DNA from 3 places in the Oceanobacillus aidingensis genome. Region 1 is predicted to be linked to each of the others. Evidence: a T-box and tRNA genes for the amino acid it is inferred to sense, from the RefSeq annotation. Region 1 holds a T-box; the other regions hold tRNA genes.
The links. The T-box of region 1 lies ahead of serS (serine--tRNA ligase). A T-box ahead of a tRNA ligase gene usually reads a tRNA of that ligase, here a tRNA-Ser.

Region 1 (3,274 bases):
GGAGCGAAGAGATAGAGAGTAAACATATATATGTATTAGAAAACCCGCAGCACGAAAGCTGCGGGTTTTTATCTCCAATTTTTTACGGTTGTTTTAAATGGAGGAGGTAGAGGGATTCGAACCCCCGCGCGGTTTGACCCGCCTCTCGGTTTTCAAGACCGACCCCTTCAGCCAGACTTGGGTATACCTCCATGAAATAACGCTAATTTGCTCACTTCCTAGCGAACAAAATATACTATATCATCCTCAAAGTTGACTTGTCAATATTTTTTATCAAAAAATAAGAGGCCCCCAAAGATGGAGAGCCTCTTACTTAATCATTACTTGCCAATCACTTCAATGCCGCCCATATACGGACGCAATACTTCAGGAATTACTACACTTCCATCCGCTTGCTGACAATTCTCTAAAATAGCTGCTACAGTACGTCCCAATGCCAGACCAGAGCCATTTAAGGTATGGACAAATTCTGGTTTTCCATTTGCTTCGCGGCGGAAACGAATACCGGCACGGCGCGCTTGGAAATCTTCAAAATTAGAACAAGAAGAAATTTCACGGTACGTATGCTGGCTTGGAATCCATACTTCAATATCGTATTTTTTCGCTGCTGTAAAGCCTAAATCACCTGTACACATACTCATCACACGATAAGGGAGTTCTAACAGCTGCAATACTTTTTCCGCTTCCCCTGTCAGTCTTTCTAATGTGTCATAAGAATCTTCCGGTTTCACGAAATTCACAAGCTCCACTTTGTTAAATTGATGCTGGCGAATCAAGCCGCGTGTATCTCTTCCGGCAGAACCTGCTTCAGAACGGAAGCTGGCGCTGAATGCAACATATTTTTTCGGCAACGCCTCTCCTGATAAAATCTCATCACGGTGATAATTGGTTACAGGGACTTCTGCAGTCGGCACCAGAAAATAATCCCAGTCTTCCAGTTTAAACGCATCCTCTTCAAATTTCGGAAGCTGTCCTGTTCCTGTCATACTCAGGCGATTCACAATGTATGGAGGAAGCATTTCCTGATAGCCATGCTTATCCGCATGCAGATCCATCATGAAGTTTAATAATGCACGTTCCAGTCTTGCTCCTAATCCTTTATAAAAAACAAAACGGCTTCCTGTTACCTTTGCTGCACGTTCAAAGTCCAAAATATCTAAATTTGTCGCAACATCCCAGTGCGGCTGTGCTTCAAATGAAAATTCCGGCACCTCTCCCCATTTACGTGCTTCTACATTATCATCCTCATCTTCACCAACAGGCACACTCCCATGCGGCAGATTAGGAATAGAAAGCATGATATGTTCCAGGGTTTCCTCAATGTCTTTTAATTCTTTATCATATTTAGAAATTTGATCTCCAACTTCACGCATAGAAGCTATGGCTTCCTCCGCATCCTTCTTCTCGCGCTTTAAAACAGAAATTTCCTTAGACACTTCATTACGTTTTGCCTTTAGTTTTTCTGTCTCTGCAATCAATTCCCGTCTTCTTACATCAAGCTCGCCAAATTTGTCTAAATCGCCAAGGTCTTCTCCGCGGTGTGCTAATCTTTGCTTCACTTCATCAAAGTTATTTCGTACATATTTCATATCTAACATACTGATTACCTCCTATATTTTTAATGTCTTTAAAACCATAAAAAAACTCCCATCCCTTATGTAGAAAGGGACGAGAGTATATTTCCCGCGTTGCCACCCTAGTTAAAGAATCTATACAGACAGATTCTTCCGGCTTTATATACGAATAACGTCGTATCTCCGTGCTTACTTACGTGACTGAACCACTTCAATAAGCATGCTCCAGGATGGATTCACTGCATTCTAACGCTAATTTGCACCAGATATTAGCTCTCTATAGATAGAATCAAACAGCTACTGCTTCCTATCAACGCTTTATTATTTCAATGAATGATTGTATATCATCATAATCTATTTCCAATCAGGTTGCAAGAACTTCCTGCAAAAATTAGCTGAAAAGTCCCTTCACCCAATTAAATGCACCTTGGAACATGTTTACAAAGAAATCACCAATGGATTGTAACGTAAGCATAAACCAATTTGCTTTTTCAACGGAGTCCATTGCAACTAAATCATAACTTTCCTGACTCGCTTCATCGGAAATATATCCAAAATCTTCTTCTTCTCCATCATAGACAACGGTAACTGTTCCGATAACTTCATCTGCTTCCACTGGAGCTTCTAACTCTCCATTATCATTCAATCTGTCTTCATCAATTTTATATTCTAAATGATACAGATCTTCCTCACCAGTTTTGATCGGAACATGAATCCCTTCATTGATGCCAATATTTACTTCTTTTTCTTTTCCTCTTGCAACCGGAGCTGTTTCATTGCCTTCTTCTTGATATCCTGCCGGGAATAATTCTTGTGTTTCAAATTGATCAAACCCATAATCAAACAGTTTTGCAGTCTCATTAAAACGGGCATCTTCACTGTCTGTTTTCATAACCACACTGATAAGACGTCGTCCATCCCGTTCTGCTGTTCCTGTAAAAGCATAACCGGCAACCGTTGTAAAACCAGTTTTTAAACCATCTACACCTTCATAGTAATGCTGCTGTAAATAATCTGCCTCATGATCCAGCATGTAATTCCAGTTACGGATCTCCTGATCATCAAATTCCGTACTCGGCACGCTGGAAATTTCTAATGCTTCCGGATAATCATTCACTAATGCAGACCCTAAAATTGCTGCTGAACGGGCTGACAATAAGTTTGTATCGTTAGGACTTGTTCCTTCTGGATAATTATCCCCCAGACTCTCATTATCTAATCCGCTGGAATTAACAAATTTATATTCCGGCATTCCCAGTTCTTCTGCCTTTGCATTCATCATTTCGACAAATTCACTTTCTGAACCTGCAATTAACTCTGCAAGTGCAATCGTTGTCGCATTATCTGAGTTGATTGCCATTGCTTTATATAAATCTTCTACTGTGTAATCTTGCTGCTGTCTTAATCCAACCCCTGAAAAATCATCATTGCTGGATATTTCATATGCATAATCACTAATTTGTGTTGTTGTATCCCAGGAAATATCTCCGTTTTCAACTGCTTCCCAAACGAGATATTCTGTCATTATTTTCGTCATGCTAGCAGGAGGCAATGCCACATCCGGGTCCTTTGCAAATAATACTTTCCCCGTTTCTGCATCCACTAAAATAGCCGATTCCGCTTCTATATCTAATCCATCTGCATACACAGACATGGATGGTGTAACAAAAGATGTTAAAACAAGCGCTGCTGCAACCACC
Region 2 (3,274 bases), on a different contig from region 1:
CAGTAAGATTCCGCCAAATAAAATGGCTTTTTTTCTTAATGCAGGTTGAATCCATTTTAAAGCAACAAAATAAAAAATAATGGATAATCCTGAAAGAAATAAATTAAAAACCCCTAAAATAAGCTCACTGTTCGTAACAAGAAAAATCCAGATGGTAATATAGAAACCATAAATACCTTCTCTCAGCCCTTGAAAAAAGTGAGCATGTAAAATACGCTTCCAATTTTTATTTTTCTTTCTTTCATTGATGACAGCAGGTAAAGCAAAGCTTCCTCTGCTGCCCTTTCGTATAATAAAAAAGCTTACAATAATGGCAGCAATAAACAGGCTTAAGGAAATGATAAAAATAGCGGTATAGCCAAAATCCCCGGCCATTTTTGAAATCATCCATCCTGCAAGCAACGGTCCAATCATACCTGCAAACGAGGTCAGTGTGCCGGAAATGCCATTAAACCAATCTCTTGTATCCGGTTCGGTAATCTCAAAGGTCAGTACATAATAAGCTAACCAAAAAAAACCGTACCCTATTCCCAATAAACAACCGAGTATAAAATTATAATATGCAGCCAGCTCGCCGATCCAAAGAACGAACAGAAAAAAGAAACATAAAAAAAGAATTCCGATTCGCAATATAATGATGCGATCGATTTTTTTGGATAATTTTCCAGCATAAATAAAAGATAATGCCTGGAATACATAACTTGCCAAGTGATAATTAGCAATCACAAAAAAATCTCCGGATTGCTTCCATAGGTACACATTAACAAATGTATTTGATAAAAAGATTCCTGCTGCATATAAAGCGCCGATAAGCAAGAGTATCCAAAGATCCCGATATTCATCTTTTTGTTGTTTATATCTTCTGTACTGCTGTTGTAATTGCATAGAAAACGACTCCTTCTTCTTTTATTTTTAGCGAAGGAGCCGTATCTATACAAAAAGCTTGCAGAAACATAAAGTTATCTGCAAGCTTTTATAATTATTCTTTATTTTGCTGCTTCGTAATTGTTTGTTACTTGATCCCAGTTAACAACATTCCAGAATGCAGAAATATAGTCCGGGCGTCTGTTTTGATATTTAAGATAATATGCATGCTCCCATACATCTAATCCTAATAGTGGCGTCTTACCATCTGTTAATGGAGAATCCTGGTTTGGAGTGCTTGTGATTTCAAGCTCGCCATTGTTTAATACTAACCATGCCCAGCCAGAACCGAAACGTCCTGCTGCCGCAGCTGCAAAATCCTCTTTAAATTTGTCAAAAGAACCGAATTTGCTGTTGATTTTATCGGCCAGCTCGCCAGTTGGTTCTCCGCCGCCGTTTGGTGACAAAGTCTTCCAGAAGAAGCTGTGGTTAGCATGTCCGCCGCCATTGTTGCGTACAGCAGTACGGATGCTTTCAGGAACCTCATTTAAGTCCCTCACAAGCTCATCAACTGATTTGTTTTGCAGATCTTCATGTCCTTCCAATGCATCATTTAATTTGGTAACGTAGGTGTTGTGATGCTTCGTATGGTGAATGTTCATTGTTTCTTTATCGATAGATGGTTCCAATGCATCGTATGCATAAGGTAATTCCGGTAATTCAAATTTTGCCATGTGTAACTCCTCCTTAAAATAAATGATGATTTTATTTCTACAATTTATACGTTATCAAAGGTAAGAATTTCTTGCAAATATTTTGCACTGATATGTATCAAACATTCCTTATTAAATAACCATTTACATATTATTGACTATCCCATTTTGATTTAGGGAAACTTTTTTCCCTTAAAGAAACAACAAAATATTTATAAAAAGAATCAGATTCCGCTTGCAAAATCTGAAAAAAGCACACAAAAAAAACAAGCTTTGTGCTTGTTTTTTAGATGGCTCGGGACGGAATCGAACCGCCGACACAAGGATTTTCAGTCCTCTGCTCTACCGACTGAGCTACCAAGCCGTACATGGAGCTTTGATATAAAAGCTCTCCATCATTCTGTTGTGAAATATGTATGGAGGAGGTAGAGGGATTCGAACCCCCGCGCGGTTTGACCCGCCTCTCGGTTTTCAAGACCGACCCCTTCAGCCAGACTTGGGTATACCTCCAGACAGAATAAATGGTGGACCCTGCAGGACTCGAACCTGCGACCGATCGGTTATGAGCCGATAGCTCTAACCAACTGAGCTAAGGGTCCTTTTACTATTATTGAATGGGGCGACCGGTGGGGATCGAACCCACGCGTGCCGGAGCCACAATCCGGTGCGTTAACCACTTCGCCACGGCCGCCATGAAATAGCAAATGTATGTATATTTTTTGGTAGCGGCGGAGGGGATCGAACCCCCGACCTCACGGGTATGAACCGTACGCTCTCGCCAGCTGAGCTACACCGCCATGGCTCCACAGGTAGGATTCGAACCTACGACCGATCGGTTAACAGCCGATTGCTCTACCACTGAGCTACTGTGGAATAATGTTTGTTTTAATTAGCAACAAAATATAATTTATCATGTTCTGTTGATTATGTCAACAACTTTTTTTGCGGTGTTGCAAAAGTTTTTATCAGAAGTTGACTGCAAGAATTATAATAGCATGTAATATAACATATTTCAACAAAAACTTATAAAAACTTTTTTCATTTCCGGTAATATATAGAAAAAGCTGTATTTCTATCGCATCTGTTATCCCCTCTTTTTAATATGCATGCTTCAAAATAATCAGATGTTCCATAAATGCTGTTGATAAATTATGCACCTCCGCGCTGCATAATAATGACCGACAGTTATCACGTTAAAAGCGTTCTCTTCCCCTTTTATCCCGAAATAGATGAAATAAGGGCTCTATCCGCTTCATTACAACAGATAGAGCCCTTTTATATCAGATCATCCTTAATGGTCTCCTAAGACGTTCTGAGCAATGTTTACAGCATGATCGCCAATTCGTTCTAAATTACTTATGATATCGACAAAAACGATTCCTGCTGATCCATTACAAGTGCCTTCATTCATACGGATAATATGGTTTTTACGGAATTTCCGCTCCATTTTATCGATTTGGTCTTCTTTTTGAATAACTTCTAAAGCCGCTTCCCGATCGTTTGCCTCTAAAGCCTCAACAGCCTGTTTAACTGTCATATACGTTAAATCAAACATTTTGTTGAGATCTTCAATTGCCTGATCTGTCAGCGAAACTTTGTTGGACATTTTATAGTCCACCAGTTCAACCACATTCTCAAAATGGTCGCCAATTCGTTCAATATCACGAATTGTACTCATTAAGCTGGTATGTTCTATA
Region 3 (3,274 bases), on a different contig from region 1:
TGAACCGACCAATCCTCCCTCTGATTTAATGTTGTTGATAAGTAAGCACCTTCCCAATCTGCGTATTCGTCCAGGATAAGAAATAAAGCCTGTTTCATAAGCATCACACCACCCGTTAATAATTTACAACCTTGCAGTGATTGCCTCATTTAACTCATTTATAAAATCACTACATTCTTATTTATTAAAGTAATTATACCAAAAAAGATTTATATTATGAATATTATAAATCTTTTATCGAGCTGGTTTATTGGGTTTATATTCTTTCAAGTCAATATGTTCCAGTAACTAGAGATATTTTTAACAGGCGCATCGAAAAATTGGTGAACACGTTAACCTTGAAGCTATCTACTGACATGATTTAAGGTATTCTCCGGCTGCTTTACTAGTTCCTCAAGGCGAAGAACACGTAACCTTTAAAGAACGCCTGGGGCGCTTATCCATTACTACGATAATTAATGTTTAGTTGTTCTCTAGTAAGCAAAGAAAAACTGCTGACAAATTAGATGATTTCTTTTAAATCCAAACGTTTCATTTTTACCATTTATTCACATGGTCAAAAACTGGTCAAAACTATATAAAAAAACATCCATTTCATATAGAAAAATGAGTGCATAAAAAAATATCAAAGGTCTGCAACCCTTGATATGACTGGTTTGTACATATGATGCGGTCGGTGGGATTTGAACCCACACGGGTTATTCACCCACCAGGCCCTCAACCTGGCGCGTCTGCCATTCCGCCACGACCGCATAATATAAAAAAATGGTGCGGATGAAGGGAGTCGAACCCCCACGTCCTTAACGGACACTGGAGCCTGATTCCAGCGCGTCTGCCAATTCCGCCACATCCGCAAGATAAAAATGGTGAGCCATGAAGGATTCGAACCTTCGACCCTCTGATTAAAAGTCAGATGCTCTACCGACTGAGCTAATGGCTCCTATATATGACAGGTCATTATTTATAGTCCCTATCAATAAAAAAATACTATTATCTGTAATAGTATTATCATGTATTCCTTCTAAAAAGAAAATGGCTGGGCCACCAGGATTCGAACCTGGGGTACACGGGATCAAAACCCGATGCCTTACCGCTTGGCTATGGCCCAACTATAATGGCGGTCCGGACGGGACTCGAACCCGCGACCTCCTGCGTGACAGGCAGGCATTCTAACCAACTGAACTACCGGACCAATTATTTATTTTGATTTCTTAGAAAGATGACCCGTACGGGATTCGAACCCGTGTTACCGCCGTGAAAGGGCGGTGTCTTAACCGCTTGACCAACGGGCCATTATGAAAATTAAAATGGCGGAGAAGGAGGGATTTGAACCCTCGCGCCGCTTACACGACCTACACCCTTAGCAGGGGCGCCTCTTCAGCCACTTGAGTACTTCTCCAAATAATGGCTCCACAGGTAGGATTCGAACCTACGACCGATCGGTTAACAGCCGATTGCTCTACCACTGAGCTACTGTGGAATATAAAAGTAATCAGTCACTATCTATGTAATATCCTAATTACGCAACAACAAGAAATATCATACAATATATCCTGTTTTTTGTCAACAAAAACTGTTAAATTTCTTAAAAAGTTTTTTTCGCTTAGAAAGTTATTCAAAAATCCAAGCCATTCGACAAAGCTGCTGAACAGGTCATTCGCAATGAATGAAAACTGTCATTTCATATCAGCTACATTAATTTATCATGGATCATATTATTCGTCAATACTTAATTGAAAAAAATTAAATCAGATGTAATCTCCCCCTGCATTTTCCACATCGATACCTGGATACATCTACTTTCCTTACTCTTTTATAAACCATTTTACATTTTTGGCATTCATATATATGCTGGTAGCGCTGCTGATTCGAAGGAAGCTGTTTACAATGACGGGGAGAGCCCGTTTTTGCAAGCAATTCTCTAAAATCTTTATCTCGATGCTGGTACCCTTTTCCTTCAATATGCAAATGGTAATGACAAAGCTCGTGCTTAATAATCCCGTGAAACTCTTCCTTATCAGATTCCAGTACATATTTGGGATTCAATTCAATTAATCGTTTACTTGGGATATATCTCCCTCCAGTTGTCCGCAGACGGGAGTTAAATCGTACTTTGTCCATAAACGTTTTATTAAAGAAAGCTTCTGACAGCTGATTAACTAACTGGTACAATTCTTCCTCCGGCATTGGGTCCATCTGTTTCAACCTCCAATATATAAAGAAAGCTTCATTATTTTAATGTTCTTCTTACCTTCCTGACAATTCAAAACATACTTCTTTATTATACGCCATCAGAAATTCCCAAAAATTGTTTAACTGATGACAACTCATTTTAACATAAAAAAGAAGCTGTCGGAACTTCTATTCTCTATCTTATATTTCAGTTATACTAAGAGTTTTATTCTCATTTAAAAAACTTAATTGAGAATTAGTAGAATCACTTATCTAATATATTATTTTATTCTAAAAGAAAACAACACTTTACTAACATTTGCTTAAAAATACGATACCCACCGTCAAGAAGGACTTCTATATCAAAATAAAAAAATGTCATTCAAATTAAACAAGAATATTAATAGCAATCTACTATTTATTATGTTATTATAATAATTGTATTTAATATATAGGAGGGAAACTATCTATGAGTGAAAAAAGAAAAATGACCACTGCATTTGGAGCTCCTGTTCCAAATGATGATGATTCTAAAACGGCCGGTAAACGTGGTCCATTATTAATGGAAGATTTTTGGTTTCTTGAAAAGCTTGCACACTTTGATCGCGAAGTAATTCCTGAGCGCCGTATGCACGCAAAAGGATCCGGAGCTTATGGAACATTAACGATTACTAACGACATTACTAAATATACAAAAGCAAAAGTCTTCTCTGAAGTCGGGAAGAAAACAGACATGTTTATCCGTTTCTCTACCGTAGCTGGTGAACGCGGAGCTGCTGATGCAGAACGCGATATCCGCGGTACTGCGATGAAATTCTACACAGAAGAAGGAAACTGGGACTTAGTCGGTAATAATACGCCTGTATTCTTTATGAGAGACCCTAAACGTTTCCCAGATTTGAACCATGTTGTAAAACGTGATCCAAAAACAAATATGAAGAATGCTGATGCAAACTGGGATTTCTGGTCTAATTTACCAGAAGCACTTCATCAGGTAACTGTTGTTATGTCTGATCGCGGGATTCCAAAATCTTACCGCAACATGCACTTATTCGGAAGCCATGCATACAGCTTATATAATGAAAATAACGAGCGCGTATGG

Region 2: it has a tRNA-Ser gene. The T-box ahead of serS (serine--tRNA ligase) is inferred to sense a tRNA for this amino acid. The anticodon was not compared.
Region 3: it has a tRNA-Ser gene. The T-box ahead of serS (serine--tRNA ligase) is inferred to sense a tRNA for this amino acid. The anticodon was not compared.

Annotation. Positions count from the first base shown of each region.
Region 1 is NZ_JBHSFT010000001.1:286,282-289,555, reverse strand. Features, by position in the region: gene ACFO3P_RS01255 (GTP pyrophosphokinase) at 1-22, shown strand, start outside; tRNA gene ACFO3P_RS01250 (tRNA-Ser) at 99-191, opposite strand; gene serS (serine--tRNA ligase) at 321-1,598, opposite strand; T-box leader at 1,662-1,897, opposite strand; gene ACFO3P_RS01240 (D-alanyl-D-alanine carboxypeptidase family protein) at 1,966-3,274, opposite strand, start outside.
Region 2 is NZ_JBHSFT010000050.1:213,679-216,952, reverse strand. Features, by position in the region: gene ACFO3P_RS22040 (MFS transporter) at 1-885, opposite strand, end outside; gene sodA (superoxide dismutase SodA) at 987-1,598, opposite strand; tRNA gene ACFO3P_RS22030 (tRNA-Phe) at 1,869-1,941, opposite strand; tRNA gene ACFO3P_RS22025 (tRNA-Ser) at 1,995-2,087, opposite strand; tRNA gene ACFO3P_RS22020 (tRNA-Ile) at 2,100-2,176, opposite strand; tRNA gene ACFO3P_RS22015 (tRNA-His) at 2,193-2,268, opposite strand; tRNA gene ACFO3P_RS22010 (tRNA-Met) at 2,298-2,374, opposite strand; tRNA gene ACFO3P_RS22005 (tRNA-Asn) at 2,376-2,450, opposite strand; gene ACFO3P_RS22000 (Na/Pi cotransporter family protein) at 2,869-3,274, opposite strand, start outside.
Region 3 is NZ_JBHSFT010000010.1:36,940-40,213, forward strand. Features, by position in the region: partial or broken gene ACFO3P_RS06850 (type 1 glutamine amidotransferase family protein) at 1-98, opposite strand, end outside; tRNA gene ACFO3P_RS06855 (tRNA-Leu) at 669-752, opposite strand; tRNA gene ACFO3P_RS06860 (tRNA-Leu) at 767-854, opposite strand; tRNA gene ACFO3P_RS06865 (tRNA-Lys) at 865-940, opposite strand; tRNA gene ACFO3P_RS06870 (tRNA-Gln) at 1,034-1,108, opposite strand; tRNA gene ACFO3P_RS06875 (tRNA-Asp) at 1,116-1,192, opposite strand; tRNA gene ACFO3P_RS06880 (tRNA-Glu) at 1,221-1,292, opposite strand; tRNA gene ACFO3P_RS06885 (tRNA-Ser) at 1,309-1,399, opposite strand; tRNA gene ACFO3P_RS06890 (tRNA-Asn) at 1,406-1,480, opposite strand; gene ACFO3P_RS06895 (SprT family protein) at 1,744-2,196, opposite strand; gene ACFO3P_RS06900 (catalase) at 2,642-3,274, shown strand, end outside.